Regions from separate parts of the Micrococcus sp. MS-ASIII-49 genome, predicted to be linked through region 2. Evidence: riboswitches for the same ligand, from Rfam matches in the RefSeq annotation. Region 2 holds a riboswitch; the other holds the start of a gene.
The links. A riboswitch is a leader RNA that binds a small molecule or an ion and turns the genes downstream of it on or off. The one in region 2 is predicted to bind thiamine pyrophosphate.

Region 1 (12,209 bases), on a different contig from region 2:
GACGTGTTCGTGCACTTCTCCGCCATCCAGGGCGGGGGCTTCAAGGAGCTCCAGGAGAACGACCGCGTCGAGTTCGAGACCCAGGACGGCCCCAAGGGCCTCCAGGCCGCCAACGTGACGAAGCTCTGATCTTCGCCTGACGCACGGCTTCCGACGCCCCCGGTCCGTATGGACCGGGGGCGTCGTCGTGTGCGCTTCCGTGCGTCCCGCACGCCCGCGCACTGCGCCGCACTCCGCCGTACGCCCGTTCGACCGCGGCGCTGCGACATCACCGCAGGGCTGCACTGCGGTGATGTCGCTGAGGCGCGGTCCTCCGCGGTGGGTCTCGTCCTGGCCCTGCGCGTCAGGCCGCGCCCCGCCGGCCCACGTGGCGACGCAGCAGCAGCACCACGCCCAGGGCCAGCAGATACCCGGCCGCGACGACCGCGAAGCCGGCCCGGTAGTCGCCCGTGACGTCGCGCAGCACGCCCATCAGCAGCGGGCCCAGGGCGAAGCCGGCGTACATGCCCATCGAGTTCGCCCCGGTCGCACGGCCGAGCCGCTCGGCCGGCACCTCGCTCAGCAGGCCCGCGTTGATCACCACGTTGGCGCCCAGCACCGTCAAGCCGTGCACCGCGGCGCCCACCCACAGCAGGGCCGGCAGGTCCAGCAGGTCCGCGGCGAGGAACACCACGACGCCGGCCACGGCACCCAGGCAGATCACGGTCAGCAGGGTGGTGGGCCGGTCTCCGGAGCTCATCCGCCGACTCCACCCGATCCGGGAGAGCACCCCCACCACCCCGGACACGGCCGCCGCGGCGCCGCCGGCCACGAGCGTCATCCCCAGCGTCTCGACCGCGAACAGCGGCAGGTACGTGTTCGTGGCCTGCATGCCCAGGCCGGTGAGGAACGCGATCGCCGCGAAGAACCAGACCGTGGCCGGCAGGGGCGAGGTGTCCCGCCGTCGTCGCCCGCCGACGGGGCCGGTGGCCGGCGGCGGCGCCCCGGGCAGCGGCGGGGCGGCGACCAGGGCGAGCACCCAGAGCGCCCCGATGAGCACCGCGGCCCCCAGCGCGGCGCCCGTCCAGCCCAGGGCGAGGGACGCGGCCGGGAAGAACAGGCCGCCGACCAGCTGGGCCGCCTGCACCCCGGACTGCTTCACCCCGACCCACCCGATGCGCCTCTCCGGCGGCACCACGGTGCGGATGATCCGGTTCGTGGTGGGGTTGGAGATGGCCTGCGTGACGCCCGCGACGGCGGCCGCCGCGTACAGCACGGGCAGGGACGGGGCGACGGCGCCGAGCACGAGCGCCGCGGCGGTGCCGCCGAAGATGATGCTCAGCTGCGCGCGGGCGGACAGGCGGTCGGCGGCCCGGCCGAGGCCGAGGGAGGTGACGGCGGCCGCCGCGAACACGACCGTCATCACGGTGCCGAGCTGGCCCGAGGTGACGTCGAGCCGCTCCATCACGACCGTGGAGGACGCGGAGACCCCGTAGTTGAACAGGGGCCCGGCGCCCATGGCCGCCAGCAGCGCCCACAGCAGGGCCGCGGAGGGGCGGCGAGCGGCGGGGGCGGGCGGGGTCACGGCCCCAGGCTACGACCCCTCACGCGACGAGGCGGGAAATCCATCTCATGGGCGCCCGGGGGCGTCGTGTGAAGTGGATTTCCCGCCTCGAAAGCGGGGGTGACTGCGGGGGCGGGTCAGCCGACGCGGCCCTCGCCGCGGTGCTCGCCCTCCACGCGGCCGGTGGTCCCCCGCTGGGTGACCTCCTCGCCGTCCTGGCGCTCGGGCCGCTCGCCGGCCTCCGCCGGCAGGCCCTCGTTCTCGTCGGTGGGCGTCTCGCCCGCGGTGGCGGCGGGTGCCGGGTCCTGCGAGGCCTGACGACGCCCGCCGTGCGAGGACAGCGACTCGCCCTCACCCAGCGAACTGACGCGCGGCATCGGCGACGTCGTCAGCGGCACGGACTCGGTCCGCCGGGCGTCGACGAGCGTGGAGCCCGTCCCGGAGATGGGGGAGCCCTGCACGGGGGCGCCGGCCGCCGCGCGGCCCGGGATCAGCAGCTCGGAGCGCCACTGGGGGTCGCGCTCGGTGAGGTAGTCCACGCGGGCGTGCTCGCCGAAGTGGTCCGCGTCCGCCTCCTCCCAGTCCATGGCCCAGCCGGCGGGCGGGTCGTTGAGCAGCTCGTCCGTGCGCAGCCAGTGGTAGATGGACGCGTACGAGCGGGTGCTCAGGTGGTCCACGCGGCGGCGCAGCATGCGGGTGTTCAGCTGGGACGGATGCGTCAGACCCATGGACGCCATGATCTGCACGGCCTCGCGCACGGTCAGGCGGTGGTAGTTGAAGACGCGGTTGCCCTTGTCCTCCACGTCGAGGGCGCGCATCAGACGCGGGTCCTGCGTGGCCACCCCCACGGGGCACTCGTTCGTGTGGCACTTCTGCGCCTGGATGCACCCGGTGGCCATCATCATCGCGCGGGCGGACATGGTGAAGTCCGCGCCCTGGATCAGACGCTTGACGATGTCCGAACCGGTGGCGACCTTGCCGGCCGCGCCGAGCTTGATCATGTGGCGCAGGCCGGTGCCCACGAGCGCGTTGTGCACGAGCATGAGGCCCTCGGTCAGCGGGGTGCCCACGCGGTCCGAGTACTCGAGCGGGGCGGCGCCGGTGCCGCCCTCGGAGCCGTCCACGATGATGAAGTCGGGGGCGATCCGCTCCTCCCAGATGGCCTTGGTCATGGCCAGCACGTCCACGCGGGAGCCCACGCAGAACTTGATGCCGATCGGCTTGCCGTCCGAGAGCTCACGGAGCTGCTCGATGAACCTGACCATCTCGCGCGGGGTGCGGAACGCGGAGTGGGACGCCGGGGACAGGCAGTCCTTGTCCATCGGGATCTCACGGGCCTCGGCGATCTCGGGGGAGATCTTCTCCTTGGGCAGCATGCCGCCCAGGCCGGGCTTCGCGCCCTGGGAGATCTTGATGGTGATGCCCTTGACCTCGGGCAGCAGCGCCTTCTCGGCGAACTTCTCCGGGCTGAAGGTGCCGTCCTCGTTGCGGCAGCCGAAATAGCCGGAGCCGATCTCCCAGAACAGGTCCGCGCCGTTGCCGCGGTGGTACTTGGTGAGGCCGCCCTCGCCGGTCTCGTGGATGAACCCGCCCAGGCCGGCGCCCTTGTTCATGGCGATCACGGCGTTGGCGGAGAGGGAGCCGAAGGACATGGACGAGATGTTCATCAGCGAGATGTCCACGGGTCGGCGGCAGTCCGGGCCGCCGATCCGCACCGTGGGGGGCTCCTCCGGCGGGTTGACCGGGGCGGTGGAGTGCAACAGGAACTCGTAGCCGATCTCCGAGGTGTCCCGCTCGGTGCCGAACGCCTTGTGGCTGTCCAGTCCCTTCGCACGGGCGTAGACGATCGAGCGGGTGTCCCGGTCGAACGGCTTGCCGTCGAAGTTGCGCTCGATGAAGTACTGCTGGATCTCGGGGCGGATCGACTCCAGCAGGTACCGCATGTGGCCGAGCACGGGGTAGTTGCGGAGGATCGCGTGCCGCTTCTGGGTCATGTCCCACACGGCGAGCACGAGCAGCGCCACCAGGAGCACCGCCAGCACCCACCACGCGCCGCCGCCGATGGCGGCCACCAGCACGACGACGAGCGCGGCCAGCGAGAGGGTCGCGACGATCAGGAGTCTGTTGTTCACCCGACCATCGTGCCCCATATCACTCGAACGTTCATCCTCGCCGCACTGTATCGAGGTCCCACGTGTGGGGCAGGGGCGTCCGGGCCGACGGCAGGGCCACGCTGCGCCGCCACTCGTGCAGCCACTCCGGCAGCGTCGGCTCCCCCGCGAGGTCGTGGCCGGCCGCCGCCGCGATCGCCCGGACCTCGTCGTTCTCCACGGGGCGGCCGTCCTTCGTGCGCAGGCGCGTGCAGATGTACGCGCGCACCGCGACGTCGCCGTCGACCACGACGCGCTGCTCGAACCACACTGCGCGCTCATCCAGGCCGATCATCCGCGTCTCCACGTCGAACCGCTGCCCCAGGGTCACCGAGCGGCGGAACGCGATCTGCTCGGCCTGCACCACAGGCGTCCAGCCGCGACGGCGGATCTCGTCCCACAGGCCGGTGCGGACCATCGCGTCGAAGCGGCCGAGGTCGAACAGCCCGAAGTACTGGCCGTTGTTGACGTGCAGGGCCATGTCCACGTCCGTGGGCAGGGCGCGCATCGGCAGCGTCGTCGGCTCCCAGAGTCCGGCGCGCGGGCGGCGGCGGGCGCGGGCGACGACCCAGATCGTGCGGGGGATCAGATGCATCGGATGTTCCTCCTCGGGGTCACAGGACCCCCTCGGTCAGATGGTCCGGCGTGCCGAACCGGTGGGCGGTCACGGACACGGCCTGTTCGTGCAGGAACGGCAGCAGCTCCACCTCGCCGGCGCTCACCACGGGGCCAGCGTAGACCGCCACGTCGGGGGTGTCGCCGAGCGCCGCGTGGAGCGCGCTCCGCGCCGCCTCGGCCGCCTCCCGGTCGCCGGTCCAGTCGGCGACGAGCCGGATCCGCGCGTCGCCGCCGCCCTCCGTCGCGGGCGGGATGAGGGCCAGCCGCCGGGCGCGGTCGTGGAACGCGGCGTCATCCTCGACGACGACGTCCACCGGCGCGGCCGTGCCGGCACCCTCCGTGCGGGCGGACCGGACCAGCTCCTCCACCCGGCCGCGCACGGCCTCGGCCGAGAGTCCGTCCGCATCGGGCCCCTCCGCGGTGGGGGTCGGGCGCAGGCTCACGGTCATGGGCGCCCCGGCATGCAGGCCGGCGGAGACGATGCGCAGCAGGTGGTCGGCGGGCCCCGAGTGCCGGCGCACGAGGACCGGGGTGGGGACGTGACGCAGCACGTTCCGCTCGGCCTCGAGCGCGGAGACGTCCGTGGCCACCCCGAACACGGTGGTCCACGCGTGGGTGTCGAGGGCGCGGGCGGTCTCGAGCCAGGACGCTCCCGCGCCGTCGGCCTCGGCCCCGGGCCGTCCCTCTCCCCCGGCCCACGTGGGCGCGTCCTCCCAGTCCACGAGGCCGTGCAGGTAGTGCGGCCCGCCGGCCTTCGTGGTGGGGCCGACGACGGAACGCTTCCAGCCGCCGAAGGGCTGGCGGCGCACGATGGCCCCGGTGATGCCGCGGTTCACGTAGAGGTTGCCGGCGCGCACGCCGCGCAGCCACACGTCGATCTCCTCCCGGTCCAGCGAGTGCAGCCCGGAGGTGAGGCCGTAGTCCACGGCGTTCACGATCCCGATCGCCTCCTCGAGCGTCTCGGCCGTCATCACGGCCAGCACGGGGCCGAAGTACTCGGTGAGGTGGGCGTCGGCGCCGGGGCGGACGCCGGAGCGGATGCCCGGGCTCCACAGGCGACCCGTCTCGTCCAGCGGCCGCGGGCGCAGGGCCCACCGCTCCCCCGGGCCGAGCTCGGTGAGCCCGCGGCGCAGCTTCTCGCCGGGGGCCTCGATCACGGGGCCCATCTCGGCGCGCGGGTCCGCGGGGTGCGCCACGTGCAGGGACGAGGCGGCGTCCAGCAGCTGCCGGTGGAAGCGCTCGGAGGTGGCCACGGAGCCGACGAGCACCACGAGGGAGGACGCCGAGCACTTCTGGCCGGCGTGACCGAACGCGGACTGGACCACGTCCTTCGTGGCCAGGTCCAGATCCGCGGACGGGGTCACGATCACGGCGTTCTTGCCGGAGGTCTCGGCGAGCAGGTGCAGGTCGGGGCGCATCCCCTTGAACAGCCGTGCGGTGTCCCAGCTGCCGGTGAGGATGAGCCGCTCGACGGCCGGGTCGGTCACGAGCGCCGCGCCGACCTCCGCCTCGTCCTCGTCCGCCAGTGTCACCAGGCGCACGAGGTCCGCGGGGTCGTGCCCGGCGAGCGGGCCGCCGTCGTCGAACAGGCCCGAGTCCCGCAGCCCGGCCACGATCAGCTCCCACGCGACCGCGCCCGTCCGCTCGGACTGCGGGGCCGGCTTGAACACCACGGGCGAGCCGGCCCCGAGCGCGGCGAGGACGCCCCCGACCGGGATGGCCACGGGGAAGTTCCACGGCGGGATCACCAGGGTCAGGCGGACGGGCACGGCGCGAGCGCCCTCCACCGCGTCCAGGCCGCGGGCCAGGCGCGCGTAGTAGTGCGCGAAGTCCACGGCCTCGGAGACCTCGGGGTCGCCCTGGTCCAGGGTCTTGCCGGTCTCGGCGGCGGCCACCTCCAGCAGGCGGGCCCGGCCGGCGTGCAGGGCCCGTCCGACGGCGTCCAGCGCGTCGGCGCGCTCGTGGCCGGTGAGCGCGCCCCAGCGGGCGCCGGGGTGGGCGGTGGCGGCGATGGCGGCGCGGGCGTCGTCGGCCGTGGTGGCGCGGTGGGCGCGGACGGTGTCCGTCCCGAGGTCCGAGCCCGGGACGGCCGCGAGGATCCGGCGGGCCCACTCCCGGTTGCCGGGCAGCGCGGGGTCCGTGTCCGGGGTGTTGGCGAAGCCGTCCACGGGGGCGGGGGCCGGCCCGTCCTCCCCGCGGGACCGGTCCTGGAGGCGGTTCGGACGGGGCACGGCCGCGTCCAGGTGGCGCAGCGAGGCGCGGAAGCGCTCCTCCTCGCGGGCGAACAGGTCCGCGTCCGCGTCCAGGTCGAACACGGCGGACATGAAGTTCTCCGGGGAGGCGCCCTCCTCGAGGCGGCGCACGAGGTAGGAGATCGCCACGTCGAACTCCTCGGGCCGCACCACGGGCGTGTAGAGCAGCAGGGCGCCGACGTCGGCCCGGACGGCGGCGGCCTGGCCGGTGGCCATGCCGAGCAGCATCTCGAACTCCACCGCGGCCGGGTCGAGCCCGCGGCGCTCGATCAGCCGGTGGGCCAGGGCGACGTCGAAGAGGTTGTGCCCGGCCACGCCGATGCGCACGTGGGCCAGATGCTCCGGGGTGAGCGCGTAGTTGAGCACGCGCTTGTAGTTGGTGTCCGCCTCCTGCTTCGAGCCCACCGTGGCCAGCGGCCAGCCCGTCAGGGAGGCCTGCATCCGCTCCATGGGCAGGTTGGCGCCCTTGACCACGCGCACCTTGACCGGGGCGCCGCCGGCGGCGACGCGGCGCGCGGCCCACTCCTGCAGGCGCACCATGGCCGCGAGCGCGTCCGGCAGGTAGGCCTGCAGCACGATGCCGGCCTCGTAGTCGCGCAGGCCCGGCTGCTCGAGCAGGGCGGTGAACACGTTGAGCGTGAGGTCGAGGTCGCGGTACTCCTCCATATCCAGGTTGATGAAGGTGTCCCGATCCCGGGCGAGCTCGAACAGCGGGGTGAGCCGCTCGGTGATGTCCGCGACGGCCTCGTCGAACGCGTAGGGCGCGTGCGGGGCGGTGGCGGCGGAGACCTTGACGGACACGTAGTCGACGTCGTCGCGGCGGATCAGCGCGGCGATGCCCTCGAGTCGGCGGTCCGCCTCGCCCTGACCGAGGATCGCCTCGCCCAGCAGGTTGATGTTCAGCCGGGTGTGCTCGTCGCGCAGGGCCGCGATGGCCTTGCCGAGCTGCCGGTCCCGCGCGTCGACGATCAGGTGGGAGACCATGCGCCGCAGCACGCGGCGGGCCGTGGGGACGGCGATGCGCGGCACGAGCGGGGCGGCGCGGCCGCCGACGCCGAGGACGGCGCGCAGGGCCGGGGGCAGGAAGCCGGGGGCGCGGCCGGCGAGCTCCCGCAGCGCCCGGGCGGCGATCGCGGGGTCCTCGGGGCGGACCACGTGGTCCACGAAGCGCACGATGAAGTCGAGGCCGCCCGGCTCCTTCAGGGCGCCCGCCAGCTGGCGGGCCGCGAAGTCGGCCTCATGGTCGCGGGACTCGGCGAGCCAACGCCGCACCTGCGCGACGGCGTCGTCGGCGAGGGCGTGCAGGTCGGCGGGGTCGGGGATCCCGCCGGTCGCGCCGAGGACCCGGTCGAGATCGTCGTGGTCCTGGGCGGAGAACATCGCGGTCATGGCCGCACTCTGCACGTGTGCCGGGTCACAGGTCAAACCGCCGCGGCTTCCTGTCAGACGCCTATGCTCGATGGACATCCCCTCGCCGCGCGCCCGCGCGTCGCCGCCGTCTTCCCAGGAGCCCGTCCGCCATGGCCGCCGCCGACCCCGTCCCCACCGACGCGCGGGAGCGCCGGGACGTCGTCGTGCCCGTGCCCGGACCCGAGGATCCGCCCGAGCGGGCCTGGCTCGTCCTGCCCCACCGCCACCCGGTGCCGACGCTGCTAGACGAGACGCGGGACGCCGTCGTGGGCCTGGCCGAGACGCTCGCCGCCGTGCTGCCGGTCACCGTGCTCGCCCACCCGCGCGACGCCGGGGCGGCGCGGCTGGTGCCCCCGGAGGTGGACCTGCTGCGCGCGCCCGTGGGCTCACCGCTGCTGGGCCGCACCGGGCCGAGCTTCATCCGCCGCCCCGAGGGCCTGGCCGCCGTCGCCTGGCGCAGCGCCGCGGGACTGACCGGGACCGGACCGCTCGACGGCGCGGCCGCGACGGCCGTGGCGGAGGCGGCGGGACTGCCGCTGCTCACGCCCCTGCTGTGCGCCCCGCGCGGGGCCTGGGTGACCGACGGCGAGGGGACGGCCGTGGTGGCCGCGGACCCCGTGCTGGACGGGCGGATCAACGGCGCGTGGACCCCCGGCCAGGTGGCCGCCGAGTTCGCCGCCCTGCTGGGGATCACCCGGGTGCTGTGGGTGCCGCCGGCACCGCGGCCGGACACCGGGCCGTGGGGCGGGCCCGGTCACCTGGCCTCGTGGGTGCGCCTGCAGGGCGACGGCGAGGCCGCCGTGCACTGGCGCGGCGACCGGTTCCACCCCGAGCACCCGTACGCCGCGGCGGCGCTGCGCTTCCTGCAGGGCGCCGACGACGCCGCCGGCCGGCCCCTGCGCGTGCGCACGGTGACCGGGGCGGCGCAGCCCGCCGAGTACGACCCGGCCGAGCGGGGCCCCCGCTCCCTCCTGGACACGCTGCCGCTGGGCGCTGCGGTGCTGCGGCCGGCGTTCGAGGACGCCGCGGGCGAGGAGGCCGCGGCCGCCGCGTGCGCGGCACTGCACCCGGGGCTGCCCCAGCTGTCGTTCCCCGCCCCGCCGCTGCTGCGGCTGGCCGGCGCGCTCAACGACCTGGTGCTGCTCCAGCCCCGCCCGTGACCTCGTCGGTCGCGGGGCCGTCGTCGTCCCCGCCGTCCGTCGGGGCGCGGTCCTCGTCCTTCCCGTGCGCGTCCGAGCGCCAGGCCGCCGGGCGCAGCCGTTCCAGGAGCGAGGACTGACGGCGCTCCATCCCCTTCAGGTCCGAGGCGATGAGCGCGTTGATCCAGCGGGCGTTCGGGTCGGCGTCGATCAGCACGGCCTTGGCCAGCAGCGTGCAGGGCAGCGCGAGGATGGCGCCGAGCGGGCCGAGGACCCAGGCCCAGAAGAGCAGGGAGAGGAAGCTGACGGTGGGGATCACGCCGATCGCGTCGCCGGCCACCTTGGGCTGGATCACGGACTGCAGCACGAAGTTCAGCACCGAGTAGCTGACCACCACCCACAGGAAGTCGGACCAGCCGCCCGCCGCCAGGCCCAGGACGGCCGGCGGCAGCAGGCCGATGATGAAGCCGATGTTCGGGATGTAGTTGGTGAGGAAGCTGAGCACGCCCCACACGAGCGCGAGCGGCACGCCGATCAGCATGAGGGCAATCACGTCCAGCACCGCCACGATCAGGCCGAACACCGTGGTGACCACCCAGTAGCGGCGCACGCCCTGGGCGAACTCGACCAGGGCGTGGCCGAACTCGTGGCGGGCGGTGCTGAGCAGGCGGACGCGGCGTTCGACGTCCATCGAGTCCATCGCGAGGAAGAACATGCCCATGATCACGGTGACGAGCAGGCCGAAGACCGCGTAGACGTTCGTGGCGATCTTCGTGACGGCGCTGACGGCCGTCCCGGTGACGGCACTCATGTCGATCGAGGCCAGCTGCTGGGACACCATGTCCGGGGTCACGCCGCGCTCGTTGAGCCAGTGCGAGACGTCCAGGACGATCTGCTGGAAGCGGTCCGCGTACTTCGGCAGCTCCGCCACCAGCTCGAGGCCGGACCACACCATCATGCCCCCGAACACGGCCATCACCGCGACGACCAGCAGGACGGTGGTGGCGGCCCCGAGCACGGGGTGCAGGCCCCGGCGGATGAGCCAGGCCTGCAGGGGGTAGGCCACGATCACGAGGTTCAGCCCCAGGAAGACGGGCGCCGCGATGGAGGCGATCCCCTGGAAGAACTGCACCACCAGCACCAGGCCCGCGAGCGTCAGGACGATCACCAGCATGCGCGGCCACATGCGGTGGGGGCGGCGGATGTCCCAGTCGGAGGCGGGGCTGGACGAGGCGGGCGGCGGGGTCACCCCCGCGGGCTGTGCGGCGCTCACGCGGGCAGTCTATGCGCGGGCCGGACGGGGTAGGGTCGGGACCAGTCCACATCGACAGGGGAGCGCCCGCGCGGCGCTGAGAGTGCGGTCCGCCGCAGACCCTCGAACCTGCTCCGGTCCGCACCGGCGAAGGAAGTCGAGTCTCCCGGTCGACGTCGTCCCGGGATTCCGGTGGCGGCCTCGTCCCGGCCCCTCCGCCGTCCCAGAGGAGAACCGCCATGTCCCGCACCCCGCACCGCGCCCTCGCCGCCCTCTCAGTGGCCGCCCTCGCCCTCACCGGCTGTTCGGTGTCCGGCTCGTCCGGCGACGGGGCGTCGTCGTCCGCCGCCGGCGCCGGCGGCGAGCCGACGACGGTGACGATCATGACGCACGACTCGTTCAACCTGCCCCAGGAGCTCGTCCAGAAGTTCGAGCAGGAGTCCGGCTACACCCTGAAGACCACGGCCCCCGGCGACGCCGGCAGCGTGGTGAACCAGCTCCTGCTGGCCAAGGACGAGCCCACCGTGGACGGCGTCTACGGCGTGGAGGACCACTCGGCGCACCGCCTCGTCCGCGAGGGCGTCGTCGCCGAATACACCCCGCAGGACCTGCCCGCCTCCGCGCAGGACCGGATGGTGGAGGACCGCATGACCCCGGTGGACCAGGGCCAGGTGTGCTTCAACACGGATCCGGCATGGTTCGAGGCCCACGACGTCGAGGCCCCCACCTCGATCGACCAGCTCGACGACCCCGAGTACGCGAAGCTGACGGTCGCCACCTCCCCCGTGGCCTCCTCCCCCGGCCTGGCGCTGCTCGCGGCCACCACGGAGAAGTACGGCGACGACGGCTGGCAGGACTGGTGGCGGGGCCTGATGGAGAACGGGGGCAAGGTCGCCGACAGCTGGTCCGACGCCTACAACTCGGACTTCTCCGGCGGCGAGGGCAAGGGTCGGTTCCCGGTGGTGCTCTCCTACTCCTCCTCCCCCGCGTTCGCCCCCGAGACCGAGGTGATCGAGGACTCCTGCACCCCGCAGGTCGAGTACGCCGGCGTGCTCGAGGGCGCGAAGAACCCCGAGGGCGCGCAGGCGTTCGTGGACTTCATGCTCACCGAGGAGGTCCAGTCCGCCCTGCCCGAGTCGATGTACATGTACCCGATCGACGAGTCGGTGCAGCTGCCCGAGGAGTGGGCGCAGAACGCGCCGCTCGTCGAGGACGCCATCACCCCGGACCCCGCCCGCATCGACGAGCGCCGCGAGGACCTGCTGAAGGAGTGGACCGCCCTGTCCGAGGCCTCCCGGCGCTGATGTCCGCGCTCACCGAGGTCGCGGCCCCCGGCACGGACCTGCCGCGCCGGCGGGCCCGCGGCCGGGGGGACGGGCTCGGCCCGTGGTGGCTGGTGGCCGCCGTCCTGCCGGTCGCCTTCCTGCTCGTCTTCTTCGCGTGGCCCGTGGCGGCCATGCTCTGGCGCGGGATCGGCGGCGACGCCGACGCGTTCACCGGCGCCGTGGACCTCACCGCCTTCGGGGAGACCCTCGCCCGCGAGCGCACGTGGCGCATCCTCGGCCAGACGCTCGGCATGGCCGCCGCCGGCACGGTGGTCTCGGTGGCGCTCGGCCTGCCGACCGCGTTCGTGCTGCACCGGCGTCGCATCCCGGGGCGGGCCGTGCTCCGCGCCCTCGTGCTCGTGCCGTTCGTGCTGCCCACGGTGGTGGTCGGCGTCGCGTTCCGCGCCCTGCTCGCCCCCGGCGGACCGCTCGGCTTCACCGGGCTGGACCAGACGACCACCGCCGTCGTGCTGGCCATGGTCTTCTTCAACGTGTCCGTGGTGGTGCGCCAGGTGGGCGC
Region 2 (5,063 bases):
CTCGGCGATCCGCGCCTGCTCGGACGCGCCGCCGAACTCGCTGCGGATGTCCTGGCTGATGCGCATGGAGCAGAACTTCGGCCCGCACATCGAGCAGAAGTGGGCGGTCTTGGCGGGCTCGGCCGGCAGCGTCTCGTCGTGGTATTCCTCGGCGAGCTGCGGGTCCAGGCCGAGGCCGAACTGGTCGCGCCAGCGGAACTCGAAGCGCGCCTTGGACAGCGCGTCGTCGCGGTCGCGGGCGCCGGGGTGGCCCTTGGCGACGTCGGCGGCGTGCGCGGCGATCTTGTAGGTGATCACGCCCGTCTTCACGTCGTCCCGGTCCGGCAGGCCCAGGTGCTCCTTGGGCGTGACGTAGCAGAGCATCGCGGTGCCGTAGCGGGCGATCTCGGTGGCGCCGATGGCCGAGGTGATGTGGTCATACGCCGGGGCGATGTCCGTGACGAGGGGGCCGAGCGTGTAGAACGGGGCGCCCTTGCACAGCTCCTGCTGGCGCTCCACGTTCTCCCGCACCAGGTGCAGCGGGATATGGCCGGGGCCCTCCACCATGACCTGGACGTCGTACGCCCACGCCCGCTCCGTCAGCTCGGCCAGCGTGTCGAGCTCGGCGAACTGGGCGGCGTCGTTGGCGTCGGCCACGGAGCCCGGCCGCAGGCCGTCGCCCAGGGAGAACGCGACGTCGTAGCGCGCGAAGATCTCGCAGAGCTCGTCGTAGTTCTCGTAGAGGAAGTTCTCCTTGTGGTGGCCCAGGCACCAGCCGGCCATGATCGAGCCGCCGCGGGAGACGATGCCGGTCACGCGGTCCGCGGACAGCGGCACGTGGCGCAGCAGCACGCCGGCGTGCACGGTCATGTAGTCCACGCCCTGCTCGCACTGCTCGATCACGGTGTCGCGGAAGATCTCCCAGGTCAGGGCCTGGTGGTCGCCGCCGACCTTCTCGAGGGCCTGGTAGATCGGCACGGTGCCGATCGGCACGGGGGAGTTGCGCAGGATCCACTCGCGGGTGGTGTGGATGTCGTCGCCCGTGGACAGGTCCATCACGGTGTCCGCGCCCCAGCGGGTGGCCCACTGCAGCTTCGAGACCTCCTCGGCGATCGACGACGTCACCGCCGAGTTGCCGATGTTCGCGTTGACCTTCACGGCGAACGCCTTGCCGATGATCATCGGCTCCGACTCGGGGTGGTTCACGTTCGCCGGGATGATGGCGCGGCCGGCCGCGACCTCGGAGCGCACCAGCTCCACGTCCACGCCCTCGCGCAGGGCGACGTAGCGCATCTCCGGGGTGATCTCGCCGCGCCGGGCGTAGTGCATCTGGGTGACGCGCGCGCCCTCCTTGGCGCGCAGCGGGGGGCGGCGCTCGCCGGCCCACTCCTGTGAGGCGGCGCCGCGGCGCACGGCCGAGCGGCCGTCGTCGAGCAGGTCGCGCTCGCGGCCCTCGTACTCCTCGACGTCGCCGCGGGCGCGGATCCACTCGGCGCGCTGGGCCGGCAGGCCGCGCTCGGGCACGGAGCCCGGGCCCATGGTGCGGTAGACGGTCAGGGGCGCGTTGGGCGTGCCGTCGGGGGAGTCGTCCTGGTGGACCTCGGTGACGGGCACGCGGATGCCGTGCTCGGCGTCCTCGAGCCATCCCAGACGGTGCGTGGGGTAGTTCTCCTCGGCGACGACCTCGGCCGTCGACTCGGCTGCGGGCAGGGGGGTGCGCTCGGAAACGGACATGGCCGCTGCTCCTTCTTCCTTCGCCGGAATGACCCGGACAGGTTCAGACGGTCTCCGGGCGGCGTCAGCCCGGTCTCAGCCCCGTGCCGTGGGGCTCCCGTGGGATGCGAGCGACCCTAGCACGTCCCCCGCGGCGCCTCACCGTCCGCCGTCCGGCCATGCGGCCGGGCGCTCAGGCGCGCGCCGCGCGGGCCGCCCGGCGGCGTACCGTGGAGCGCTCGACGATCCACGTCACGACCAGCATCACGATGATGACGAGGCCGGCGTAGCCGAGGACGGGGTAGACGGTGCCCACGAGGTCGGAGAAGCCGACGCTCGAGAGCAGGGTGGCGGCCAGGGCCGTGACGACGGCGATGACCCAGCCCGGCACGCGGCGCATCGAGGACAGCAGGGCGATGCGCTCCACCCCGCCGTACAGGCACGAGACCGCCGTCGTGAACTGCGCCAGCAGCAGGACGACCGTGTACAGCAGGGCGGCCCAGCCGCCGATCATCGCGGCCAGCTCGACCATGGGCAGCTCGGCGCGGCCGATCAGCTGGGCGTGGGCGGTCATCGCGGCCATCACCGCGCCGGCCATCACCACGAGGCCCAGGGCCCCGAGCCCGGCCCCGGCGACGAGGGAGCGGCCCGACGAGGAGCTCTCCTCGCCGATCGGGGCGAGCACCGCGTAGGCCAGCTGGATGTTGAAGGCCACGTACAGCACGCCCGAGAGCCACCACTGGTTGATCAGCGGGGACGAGGTCACGAGCGCGGCGACGTCGTCCACCGCGGCCCCCGGGTTCGCCAACCCCCACACCGCGACGCCGACGGCGACCACGATGATCAGGGGGACCACCACGGCCTGGACGCGCACGAGGCCCGTGATGCCGGCCAGCACCGAGACCACGCAGACGGTGGCCATCACCAGCGAGCCCACGAGCGAGGGCAGCCCGAACGCGGTGTGCACCGCCGCCCCGGCCCCGGCCAGCATGATCACCAGCGTCCCCAGCAGGGACGTGGTGATGGACAGGTCCGCGAACCAGGTGGGCACGCGCGACGTCGTGGGGTTCACGATCCGGTGGATGTCCGTGGTCCGCAGCTTCTGCGCCAGCCGCAGCACGATCACCGCGAGCAGGAAGAACAGCGCGCCGGCGATCACGAGCGCCCCCGTGCCGCCCCAGAGGCCGAAGCTCACGAAGTACTGCAGGATCTCGTTGCCCGAGGCGTACCCGGCGCCGATGGTGGTGCCGATGAACGTGGCGGCGATCCCGAGCGGGGAGGTCGGCCGCAGCGGCGCCGACTCCTCGGCTCGGCCGGGGTGCGCGGGAGAGCTCTCTGTGACGTGGGACATGCGACTACATTCTCATGGGCGGGATCGGCCCGGCCCGGGCGGCCGATCCGCCCCGACCCGAAGGAGCCCCCGCATGACCTCCGCCGTCCCCCGTGTGCTCAGCATCGCCGGCTCCGACTCCGGCGGCGGCGCCGGTGTCCAGGCCGACCTGAAGACCATCGCCGCGTGGGGCGGCTACGGGATGACCGCGATCACCGCGATCACCGCCCAGAACACGCAGGGCGTGCAGGCCGTCCACCCGCTGCCGGTGGACGTGGTGCGCGCCCAGCTCGACTCGGTCGCCGCCGACATCGCCGTGGACGCCGTGAAGATCGGCATGCTCGGCACGGTGGAGCTCATGCGGGCCGTCGCCGGCTGGCTCGAGGAGACCCGGCCCGCCGTCGTCGTGCTGGACCCGGTCATGGTGGCCTCGAGCGGGGACGCCCTCACCGCGGTCGGCGACGACGACGGGCGCGCCGCGTGGGCCCGGCTGCTGCGGGTGGCGCACCTGGTGACACCCAACCTGCCCGAGCTGGCCCGGCTGACCGGGCGGGACGCGACGGACTGGGACGCCGCCCTCGACGCGGCGCGGGGCCTGGCCGCCGAGCACGGGGTGACGGTGCTGCTCAAGGGCGGGCACCTGGACGAGACCGAGGCGCCCGAGGCCGCAGCGGCGGAGGTGCCGGACGCCGTCGTGCGCGTGGGCGGGGCCGTGCACGAGGTGCGCGGCCCGCGCGTGACGACCCGCGCCTCGCACGGCACCGGCTGCACCCTCTCCTCGGCCCTGGCCACGCTGGCCGGGGCGGGCCTGAGCTGGGACGACGCACTCGAGCGGGCCAAGCCGTGGCTGGCCGACGCGATGCGGGCGGGGGAGGCGCTCGCGGTCGGGGACGCCTCGCGGCCGACGTGGCACGGGCCCGTCGACCACGGTCATGCGCAGCGGGGCTGAGGGCGGGACCTCCGGGCTTCGACACGTTCGAGGCGGGAAATCCGGCGAATACGCACCTCGGGACGTCCTATGAGGTCGATTTCCCGCCTCGAATGCCGGTGACCCGGACCTCCCGCTCCGCTCGAGCGTCCGGGTCCGCAGAACGCAGAAGAGCCGGACCACCGTGTCGCCACGGGGGTCCGGCTCTGTTCGCTCGTGCCCCCGGCAGGATTCGAACCTGCGGCCTTCTGCTCCGGAGGCAGACGCTCTATCCCCTGAGCTACGGAGGCGGGGGTCGCGACGCGTCGAGCGCGTTGCGGACTCGTCGACTCTACACCATCAGGACGGCCCGTCCGTGACCTCCCCGCGGGGCGCGTCAGCCGGGCAGGCCCGCGCGCAGGGTCCGGGCCGCGGCCTCGGGGTCCTCGGCCTGCGTCACGGCGCGGACCACCACGATCCGTTCCGCCCCGGCCGCGCGGACCTCGGGCAGCCGGTCCGCGTCGACGCCGCCGATGGCGAACCACGGCCGCGCCCCCGCCGGGTCCTCCGCGTCCAGGCGTGCGGCGAGGGTCGGCAGTTCCAGTCCGACGGCGGCCCGGCCCGGCTTCGTGGGCGTCGCCCACACCGGCCCCGTGCAGAAGTAGTCCAGGCCGTCCTCCGCGCGGGCGCCGCGCACCTGCGCCTCGGTGTGGCACGAGCGGCCGAGCACCACGTCCGGGCCCAGCAGGGCGCGGCACTGCGCGGTGGTCAGGTCGGTCTGGCCCGTGTGGAACACGTCCACCCCGGCCAGGGCGGCGACGTCGGCGCGGTCGTTGGCGGCCGAGAGCGCCCCGTGCTCCCGGGCCAGCGGGACGAGCGTGGCGAACGCGGCCAGCTCGACCGCCACGTCCACGGCCTTGTCCCGCACCTGGATCACGTCCACCCCGCCGCGGAACGCCGCCGCGCAGAAGTCGGCGAACGCGGCCGTGTCGAGCGTGCCGTCCGGGCGCAGGAACCGCTGCAGGTCGGTGCAGACGTACAGCCGGGAGGCGGCGAGGCGGGCGCGGCGGCGCGCGCCGGGGCCGGTGCCGCCGTCGTCGCGGCCGGCCGCGGTCATCAGGAGCGGATCGGGGG

Region 1: it holds a riboswitch for thiamine pyrophosphate, as region 2 does, so the genes downstream of both, SJ20_RS02330 (thiamine ABC transporter substrate binding subunit) here and thiC (phosphomethylpyrimidine synthase ThiC) in region 2, are expected to answer to the same signal.

The regions. Positions count from the first base shown of each region.
Region 1 is NZ_JXSP01000032.1:932-13,140, reverse strand. Features, by position in the region: gene SJ20_RS02365 (cold-shock protein) at 1-129, shown strand, start outside; gene SJ20_RS02360 (MFS transporter) at 344-1,564, opposite strand; gene SJ20_RS02355 (FMN-binding glutamate synthase family protein) at 1,681-3,693, opposite strand; gene SJ20_RS02350 (thioesterase family protein) at 3,707-4,288, opposite strand; gene SJ20_RS02345 (bifunctional proline dehydrogenase/L-glutamate gamma-semialdehyde dehydrogenase) at 4,308-7,952, opposite strand; gene SJ20_RS02340 (agmatine deiminase family protein) at 8,084-9,133, shown strand; gene SJ20_RS02335 (AI-2E family transporter) at 9,099-10,385, opposite strand; TPP riboswitch at 10,432-10,537, shown strand; gene SJ20_RS02330 (thiamine ABC transporter substrate binding subunit) at 10,604-11,668, shown strand; partial or broken gene SJ20_RS02325 (iron ABC transporter permease) at 11,668-12,209, shown strand, end outside.
Region 2 is NZ_JXSP01000071.1:10,879-15,941, reverse strand. Features, by position in the region: gene thiC (phosphomethylpyrimidine synthase ThiC) at 1-1,713, opposite strand, end outside; TPP riboswitch at 1,710-1,824, opposite strand; gene SJ20_RS05550 (membrane protein) at 1,886-3,043, opposite strand; gene thiD (bifunctional hydroxymethylpyrimidine kinase/phosphomethylpyrimidine kinase) at 3,117-3,971, shown strand; tRNA gene SJ20_RS05540 (tRNA-Arg) at 4,168-4,240, opposite strand; gene thiE (thiamine phosphate synthase) at 4,327-5,063, opposite strand, start outside.